Regions from separate parts of the Ercella succinigenes genome, predicted to be linked through region 1. Evidence: riboswitches for the same ligand, from Rfam matches in the RefSeq annotation. Region 1 holds a riboswitch; each other region holds the start of a gene.
What was found. A riboswitch is a leader RNA that binds a small molecule or an ion and turns the genes downstream of it on or off. The one in region 1 is predicted to bind cobalamin.

Region 1 (3,136 bases):
TCTATCATCAATAAATACGGGGGCAGAGTAAAGCGGGGGCAAAGCCTTTGCTATTTTATCCCAGTCTTCACTTTGCAATTCTCCTGTTGTAAGTGATTTTGCATTAACAAGAGATTGTGCGCTAAGCATACGATTACCAATTTCTTCTTTAGACATTTCAAGACTAAAAATAGCGGCAGGAACATTATATAATGTAGCCGCTTTTTGAGCTATATTTAGAGCAAAAGCAGATTTACCCATAGCAGGTCTGGCAGCAACAATAATCAAGCCGCCTTCACGAAGTCCGCCAAGAGAACGATCAAGACTGGGAAAACCTGTCATCACATGTCTTTCATGTACTTTACCTTCTGCCATTGAAGCTAGTTCATTTACAGTTCTGCCCATGATATCTTTTAAGCTTTCAAAACCAGAGCTGTCTCTGTTTTCCCTGATTTCATAAATTCTTTTTGCGGCAATGTCAAGCAGAAGATCAGCCTGATCGCCATCCTCAAAGCAAAGACCTGTTACCTCATCCATCGCAGAGATCAATCTACGTAAAACAGATTTCTGTCTGACCAGATCAGCATAATGTGCGGCATTAGAAATAATAGGCACCTGATCCGGCAGGGAACCTACATAACTTAATCCTCCTGCTTTTTCCAGCAAGCCTTTGCTTTCCAGCATATCTGTTACGGTTAAAATATCTACCGGCTTACTCGCCAGATAGAGCTCTGTAATTGTCTCATATATAAGAGCATGATCCGGCCTGTAAAAATCATCAGGACGCAGCACAGCTGTTATTTCAGCCAAGGCACGCTTTCCTGTCATTGCAGATCCCAAAACAGATTGCTCTGCCTGAAGATTATGAGGCGGTATACGCCCGGCAACTCTGACAGGAGTTTCGGCGTTTTTGGTTGACATAAATATTAAGCCTCCAGATTATCAACTTTTTGTTCAGGATAAAGCAACTACTTTTATACCTATTTTAACGGTTACCTGCTGATGAAGCTTCACTTCAGCTTCAAAATCTCCAAGGTTTTTTATCTGTTGCTTAAAGTTAATATTTCTTTTATCTACCTTATATCCTTCTTTTTCCAGCAGATTAGCAATATCCATTGAAGTTATAGCACCATACAGGCGACCACCTTCCCCTGATTTTGCCGGCAAAGAAAATATTTTATCTTTAAGTTTGGCTCCTACTTCCTTTGCCTCTTCAAGATTACGTGCTGCCTTTGCTGCTTCTGCCTTCTTTTTATTCTTTACTGAATTAAGATTGGCTGGTGTAGCTTCAAGCGCCAGATTCTTTTTAAAGAGAAAATTTCTTGCATATCCATCGTTCACTTCAACAATATCATCTGCTTTACCATGACCTTTTACGTCTTGTAAAAGTATAACTTTCATAAAAACAACCTCCGATTTTAGACTAACCTTTATTCTATCACATCTTTAAGTTTTAAGTCATTGTAATACTTTCTATTTGCACAAAACAAAAAAATTGCAATTACTTACTTTGCACAAAAATTTGCTAAAAATAGCAAATATGAAATTGTATAATAATTGCCTTTATGCTAAACTCCTGTCAAAGTGAATAGTATGTGTTTGCACGCAATGCGCTGGTATATATGCCAGAGGAACTCGGATGAAATTTCCGGACTATCCCAGTAACCGTGAAGCTGACAAAACGGCAAAAGCCACTGCCTTAGCAAGGTGGGAAGGTGCCGAAGTAGGATGAAGCAAAGTCGGGAAACATGCAATCACATTATACTCCTGGGGTTGAGAAGGTTTTTAACTTTATTTTTTAAAAGCTCCTCGGATTTTCTGTGGAGCTTTTTGCTTCCTTGGATACTATTCACAAAATTTAAGGAGGAAACTATATGAACAAAAAGAAATTTATTTCAATGATGCTCGCTTTGCTGATGGTGTTTGCTGTTTTTACTGGTTGCGGCCAGTATACTACAGTTGAAAATACCACCACAACTGCAGAAAAAACCACTACAACTATAGAAAAAACCGAAGCAACAACAGAACCGGCTGCTGACATAACTGAAGCAGAGTCTGATGTTCTCTCATTCATGGATATGAAAGGCAGAGAAATAAAACTTAATGATACTGCCAAGAGAATAGTTGCTCTGACAGCTGCTGATTGTGAAATACTATATGCGATTGGCGCGGGAGAAACACTTGTGGGACGTGGTGAATATTGTGATTATCCTGCAGAAGTACTAGACGCACCGGCTGTACAGTCTGGAAATGAAACTAATATTGAACAGATTATCGCACTTGAACCGGATATTATATTGATGGGAACAATGGCACAGACGCAAGAGCAGATTGACGCACTTGAAAATGCAGGTATATTGGTTGTCGTAAGTGATGCTCAGGACATAAACGGAATCTATACAGCTATTGAATTAATAGGAAAAGCCACAGGTCAAAACGACAATGCAGCCGATTTAATCGCTAAGATGAAAACTGATTTTGCGGAAATAAAGACTGCGGCAGAAGAAAAATCAACTGCCGATTCAAAATCAGTATATTTTGAAGTTTCTCCTTTGGAATGGGGATTATGGGCTGCCGGCAAAGATACGTTTATGCATGAAGCTGCAGAAATGATCGGTCTGGAAAATACTTTTGCCGATGTTAACCAGTGGGGAGAAATATCTCAAGAACAGGTAATTGAGAGAAACCCTGATTATATCGTAACAATCACCATGTATTTTGGAGAAGGACCTCTTCCTGAAGAAGAAATAATGAGCAGAGATGGCTGGGCAAGTATCACAGCAGTTTCAGAAAAACAGGTTTTTAACGCTAATTCTGATGAGCTTTCAAGACCAGGCCCAAGATTGGTTGATGGCGTAAAATCGCTGTTTGATTTCGTTTACGGAGAATAAATGAAAAAAAGAGATAGTTTCACAATTATTGAATATATTATTTCTATTTGCATAGTAATTTCTATTTTTATTCTATGTGTGTTCGCAGGCAGTGTAAATATTGCGATCAAAGACACTTTTTCTGTCTTGATGGATAAAATAACCGGCAATGCTACTGTAAGCAGCAATACTGTTTCTATCATCTATAATGTCAGACTACCCAGAGTGATTAATGTTGCGCTTGTTGGCGCAGCATTATCGCTTTGTGGAGCCGCCATGCAAGGACT
Region 2 (3,136 bases), on a different contig from region 1:
CATTACCATACCCAGTGTTTTTATAGTTTTAACTATGCTTGAATACCCTAATCGTAAATCAGATGAAGAAATAATTTTTGCAAAAGATGTAAGTACTATAAATATCTGATTGTAAATTATAGCAATTAAAGATAATAACAATTTAGGGAATTTCCATCTTGTTAGCTGATCAAGTAAATCACTAAAAGGAGTGGTAATAGCAAGAAACATTATTCCCCCATAAGCACATATGGCTCTTCCGATAATATTTTTAATTACAGGAACATTTATCAGGGTTATTTGAAAAGAAAACAAGGCCTCCTTGCTGCTACCTTCAACCAAAAGAGGAACAACTCCCATCAATATAAAAACAAAAGGAAATCTCCAGAGCTTAATAATATTTTTACCTGTTATTTTAAGAGCAAAAAATAAAATCATATTTTGCATAAGAAATAACACTAAATACAAATAAATATTTTTTATTATAAAAGCAAGAAAAATAATAATTAACGTTATCAGTATTTTTTTCCCTACTGATTTATCTCTCCAAAGACTTCCCCATGCCAGTTGATCAATCAGCATTTGCTTTTGCGGTTTTTAATCTGCCACGACTACCAAGATAATAACCTATGAGAGCAGCTCCGATTGCAGCCTGTAATGCAAATAATAAGCTTTCTATTTCACCACTTGCCGGTTCATAAAGACTTTCGAACCATGGTTCATAGTTTGGAGCAATCTCTGCTATTACATCTTCGGCCTGACCGTCTGCTCCCTCAAATTCAGCACCATTTCCAGTTATACCAGATATAATAAGAGGTAAAACAGTTATTAGAATTATTATTCCTATTAAAATAAATAAAGTAGATTTTTTCATTTTGTAACCTCGCCTTTCATGGAGCTCATACTTTAAGACTTATTACCTTGAGGTCTTTAAGTTCTTCTTTGTTATATTGGTAAATATAATTAAAAATAATTACTGTAAGTATTCCTTCAATTATTGCTATTGGTATCTGTGTAAATGCAAATACCGAACCAAAGCGGGCAAATGAAGCCAAAAAACCGCCCTCTGCCGATGGATAAGCTAAAGCAAGTTGTGCTGAAGTTACTACATAGGTTATGAGATCCCCAGCTGATGCAGCTACAAAGACCGCTACTAAAAGTTTTTTCCCATTAGCGTTTTTGGCAATTAAACGAAATAAGGCATAGGCAACAAAAGGTCCTGCTATTGCCATAGAGAAAGTATTAGCACCTAAAGTTGTTAATCCACCATGTGCAAGTAAAATTGCTTGAAATAGTAAAACAACAAGACCTACTACCGCAGCAGCTGCTGGACCAAAAAGTACGGCAGTAAGTCCTGTGCCGGTTGGATGAGAGCAACTTCCGGTTACAGATGGAATTTTAAGAGCAGAGAGAACAAAAGTATATGCACCGGTGAGAGCAAGCAGCATTAGTAATTTGGGATTATGCCTGATTTTGCTTGAAATGCTGTATAATCCCCATACTATAAACGGTATAGCTACAGCAGTCCATAAGAGAGACCAGAATGGAGATAAAAAACCTTCCATGATGTGCATTGCAGAAATAAAAAACAGGTTCACAGTAAAGCCTCCTTTGCTTTTCTGCCGCCCGTTTTTACAGCAATGCCCATGACAAACATGGTAATCATTTTTTGTTCGCCGCAAAAAATGACTTTCTTATTATCAGCAGGTCTTCTGACTTATCCTGATAGCAGATTTCTCTTACCTTCCCAGTAAAAACCAGTGGCATAAAAGAAAAATCCCAGGAATCACAGCGGCGGGACCGTGCAGGATTCTAACCTGCTTCCCTTTTCATTGATTATTCAGAATGTCCTAATCTTTTTTATAATCAAAAAATTATTACTACAAGCCAAATAATCAACACTGACAATTCTTATTTACTTTTTACAACGTGATTATATCACCTTTAATCATTTTATAAATACAATAATTTGTTTTCTTTAGAAAAATTTTGTTGTTAATTATTTTGTTTGTTTATTTTATTTGGTAAATTTCACATAAGTATCATATAGCTATCACTTTCGTCAAAGATAATCAAAATGTAATTTCTATACTAATGTTACTTTAACAGACCAAAAAGTTTAATCAGGAGGCCTCTTTGATGAAAAAAACATTCTCTTTTATATTTATTATTTTACTGGTAGTAAATTTGATTGGCTGCAATACTACTATCAATGATTCACAAAACCAAGATAATAATAACTTACTATCAATAGAGTATGCAGAAACTCTCTTTGATACCAGTTTCGTTCACGAAATCAATGTTGAAATTTCAGAAGATGACTGGATAGATTTGTTAGAAAACCCTACTGAGAAAACAAAATATTCAACAACGGTTACTCTTGACGGCACAGAAGTTAATGAAGTATCTTTTGCAACAAAAGGAAACACCTCTCTCTCTCAAGTTGCAAATACAAATTCTGAACGCTATAGCTTTAAAATTAAATTTGATAAATTTATAGATGGACAGACATATGACGGTCTGGATACACTTCATTTAAATAATTTATACAGTGATGCCACCTACTTAAAAGATTATCTTAGCTACCGCATTATGGCTGAAAGTGGTGTAGCATCGCCTCTTGTAAGTTTTGTGGCATTATCCATTAATAATGAATACTATGGTCTTTATATCGCAATAGAAGAAATTGGTGATTCCTTTCTGACACGTAATTATGGAGAAGACAGCGGCAATCTGTATAAACCTGAAAGCAGTCAATTTGAAAATATGGGCGTTGCTGGCGATATGGATAAAAATTTTCCTTCCAGTGGCGAAATGCAGATACCAGATGGTGCTGACAGGCAAATGCCAGATGACACTGACAGACAAATGCCAGATGACAACAAACAAGGTATAATTGGTGAAGATAAATTCATGTTTCCCGAAGATGGTGATTTTAATATACCAGACAGAAACGGTATGGAGGGAGGCGGTTTCAGCGGCAACTCCAATGGCTCTAGCTTAGTCTATACAGATGACGAAATTACAAGTTATAGCGATATATTTGATAATTCAAAAACTAATTCTGATGAGGAAGACAATCAACGTGTTATTGCCTCCTTAAAACAACTTTCCACTGGTGAAAATTTAGAAGAAGTTTTAGATGTAGAAGCTATCC
Region 3 (3,136 bases), on a different contig from region 1:
AATTATTTTTAGCAAAGACAGCATTTATCAGTATCTAACAGCAGAAGATGAGGCTAAATTATGTGCAGCTTTACCTGAGGAATACCAAATTAATCCTGATGCAGAATCTGTCGTTATGCGTGGCTTATTTGATCATATCGAAGGTATTCGGCAGGATATAGACTATAAAGTGGTTGCCAATCTGGTTAAGCTTATGGCTATTGCGATGTTCAATAAAGGAACCCTGCATGCAGACGCTTTTGATAGAACTTTGAACCATCTATACAGTCTTTTGTTTTCTCTTATTTTCGAACAAGGTTAATAAGAGAAATTTTTTTGGTGCGCAGTCAGCCATGCCTAACTTGTTTTTTGAAAGGAGATAAAAATGAATAAAAGAAATAAGGTACAAAAAGAAAAAACAGGCATTTCCAGACTTTTTGAATTAGCTGGACAAAAAAAGAATAAACTAATAGTTGCTTGTCTTCTGTCCGGGGTATCTTCAGCAGCAAGACTTGTTCCTTTTTTCACAATTTACGGAGTAATTCGGGAGCTTCTTTTGCACTATACCACGGCTCCGGCGGCGAAAAGCAACGCATAGCAATTGCGCGAGTTTTTCTCAAGGACACACCAATTGTAATTCTTGATGAGGCTACAGCTTATGCAGATGCAGAAAATGAAGTGAAAATCCAGCAAGCCTTATGATAATATGATTGCCGCCAATGAGCGGAGGGATAGTTGGACGATTCGGAAGGGAGAACAATTAATATGAAAAAGTTCAGGGAATGGTTCAAAACCATAACTTTTGGTGAAACAAAAAATATATCGGTTTAACTTTATGGAATTTTCTTGATAGTTTGGTTGTATCTGTACCTTATGGTGTGATGATTATTTCAATATATTTATTGCTAATACCGTTGGCAGAACCAACTGCGCCATTGCCGTTAAACCGTCTTTGGCTGTGGCTGGTTCCATTATGCAAGGGATAACTCGTAATCCTATGGCGGATTCCGGTTTGATGGGACTGAATGCCGGTGCAGGATTTGCCTTGTCTATTTGCTTTGCTTTTTTCCCGTCTTATTAATGATTTAATATCCAGCAGGGGACTACCATCTAGTGCGTCAACCCTTTTACAAACAAAATATTGTTTTCTATAGAAGTTATTTCCGCTTCGCATAAATTTATAGGGTTAGGTCGCGCCGGGGATCGTGTAGCGAAAACACCTTTTATTTCCGGCCCGAAAGGTGTTTTTGTTTGTAAAATATTTCGATCAGCCTTATCTGCCCAATAAAGTACAACGATTTTCTGATCAGGTTGAAGTGTGTGCAGACCTTCTGCAAATTCAGGGAAAATCTCAATTTTTACTTTTTCTTCAGAAAGAAATCCCTGCCTTGGAGCAGACAATCTATCTCCATATGGACTGTGAATCTTTCCTATGATATTGATACTGATATTCATATATTAATCCTTTCTTAGAGCTGTTTTCAGCAGATATTAGCGAAACTGTTTAAACGCAAAAAAACTGTGGCAAAAGCCACAGCCGTATTTCCGTGAAAAACAAGCAAAAGCCTGTAATCGCAGGCAATGCAACATACTCAAGCAGGTCTTCTGACTTGCGTCTGTGGAGATTATCTCCGGCAACAGTGCTCGGCCTTCCCGGGTTCCCAGTGACTGACTTTCATCATGAGCTACTATCTTCAACGCTTACAGCGGCGGTACCGTCCGGGATTTTCACCCGATTCACTATTCTTTCCATAAAGCTTGACGCCATATGGAACACTTGAATAATATTAAATTATTGCAAAAGGTTAACATGTTGTATTTTTTTTGTCAATATTAATCGGAGCAGATAAATACAAACTGAATATCAGATACACGATCCTGGAATTTATGTACCCTATTAATAACGCTGATATTGTTTTGAAGTATGAATAGATAAATATGAAAATATTTATGTGAATTATTTGTAATTGTTATCTTAGTTATCTTTGTTATTAGTTTACATTTTTTTTTTTGTGTGATAGAGTTGAAGTATCGAAACGAAACCGGTTTGTTGTTTATTGATAAATTAAGCTGTTTACTTTTTGCGCAATGAGTGAGTGTTTTTGGAAAAGAAATAAGAGACTAAAATCAAAATGAAAAGAGGATACGATTATGAAAAAGATAGGAGCATGTTTGTTAATTGTTTTATTGACGATAGGAGTTATTTCATCCCTTGTTTCCGCTGGAACAGCTTATTTCTCAAGATCATTACCTGGAAACGGTTCTGTTGTATTAATCGGACCAGTTTCAAAAACTACTAATACAAATGGGTCATACATACATCCTGATTATGAAACAGGTGTTTTGAAAGCTATTAAATGTCGAACTAAAGCCCGAATTGGCGATGGTCAAATGATTTACAGTAATCCTATTGTTTCAGCACCTAAAGGTTCATCAACTTGGTTAGGAGCATATACTGGTGTTAATTTGTACTCTGGGCAATTAGTTTGGATAGAAATGTGGACAAACACTATCGGAATTGCAGATACAACCTCTGGATCTTGGGATTATAAATAGCATGACATAATATGATCTATGAGAGCTCGGATTGTAATCCGGGTTCTCAGTAATCTAAGGAGGACATATGTTGATTCGATTGGAAAACATCACCAAATCATATGGAGAAACAGAGCCAAAGGTCATGGCTATAAACGAATTAAACTTAGACATAGACACAAATGAACAAGTAGCCATTATGGGTAAAAGCGGTTGCGGTAAAACAACCTTGATTAACATGTTATCGACTGTAGATTGCCCCACAGAAGGTAAATACTATTTCAACGATCTAGAAATAAATGTTATGAAGGAAAAAGATCTGGCAAAATTCAGACGCCAGCAGGTATCGATAATATTTCAAGCATATAACCTGATGCCAGAACTAACTGTTAGGGAAAATATTTTGCTGCCTCTTATTTTTGACGGTAAAAAGGCTAATTTAGAATATTTTGAAGAGATTGTTTCTGCGTTGAAGCTAGAAGATAGAATGACACATTTTCCGCATCAACTGTCTGGCGGTCAACAACAAAGAGTAGCAATAGCGCGTGCTCTTATAATGAAGCCTGCTGTTATTCTAGCTGACGAGCCAACCGGCAATCTTGACTCAAAGACAGGGCAAGAA

Region 2: it holds a riboswitch for cobalamin, as region 1 does, so the genes downstream of both, AC0KSB_RS08940 (energy-coupling factor ABC transporter permease) here and AC0KSB_RS13640 (ABC transporter substrate-binding protein) in region 1, are expected to answer to the same signal.
Region 3: it holds a riboswitch for cobalamin, as region 1 does, so the genes downstream of both, tsaA (tRNA (N6-threonylcarbamoyladenosine(37)-N6)-methyltransferase TrmO) here and AC0KSB_RS13640 (ABC transporter substrate-binding protein) in region 1, are expected to answer to the same signal.

The regions. Positions count from the first base shown of each region.
Region 1 covers NZ_CDHP01000063.1:79,256-82,391, forward strand. Annotated here, with positions in the region: gene dnaB (replicative DNA helicase) at 1-900, opposite strand, end outside; gene rplI (50S ribosomal protein L9) at 934-1,380, opposite strand; cobalamin riboswitch at 1,562-1,749, shown strand; gene AC0KSB_RS13640 (ABC transporter substrate-binding protein) at 1,854-2,870, shown strand; gene AC0KSB_RS13645 (FecCD family ABC transporter permease) at 2,871-3,136, shown strand, end outside.
Region 2 covers NZ_CDHP01000040.1:43,132-46,267, forward strand. Annotated here, with positions in the region: gene AC0KSB_RS08930 (energy-coupling factor transporter transmembrane component T family protein) at 1-561, opposite strand, end outside; gene AC0KSB_RS08935 (energy-coupling factor ABC transporter substrate-binding protein) at 551-853, opposite strand; gene AC0KSB_RS08940 (energy-coupling factor ABC transporter permease) at 879-1,553, opposite strand; cobalamin riboswitch at 1,665-1,858, opposite strand; gene AC0KSB_RS08945 (CotH kinase family protein) at 2,119-3,136, shown strand, end outside.
Region 3 covers NZ_CDHP01000020.1:76,120-79,255, reverse strand. Annotated here, with positions in the region: gene AC0KSB_RS05690 (TetR/AcrR family transcriptional regulator) at 1-301, shown strand, start outside; gene AC0KSB_RS05685 (hypothetical protein) at 365-577, shown strand; partial or broken gene AC0KSB_RS05680 (ATP-binding cassette domain-containing protein) at 553-678, shown strand; partial or broken gene AC0KSB_RS05675 (iron chelate uptake ABC transporter family permease subunit) at 926-1,051, shown strand; gene tsaA (tRNA (N6-threonylcarbamoyladenosine(37)-N6)-methyltransferase TrmO) at 1,090-1,434, opposite strand; cobalamin riboswitch at 1,558-1,775, opposite strand; gene AC0KSB_RS05665 (hypothetical protein) at 2,131-2,535, shown strand; gene AC0KSB_RS05660 (ABC transporter ATP-binding protein) at 2,603-3,136, shown strand, end outside.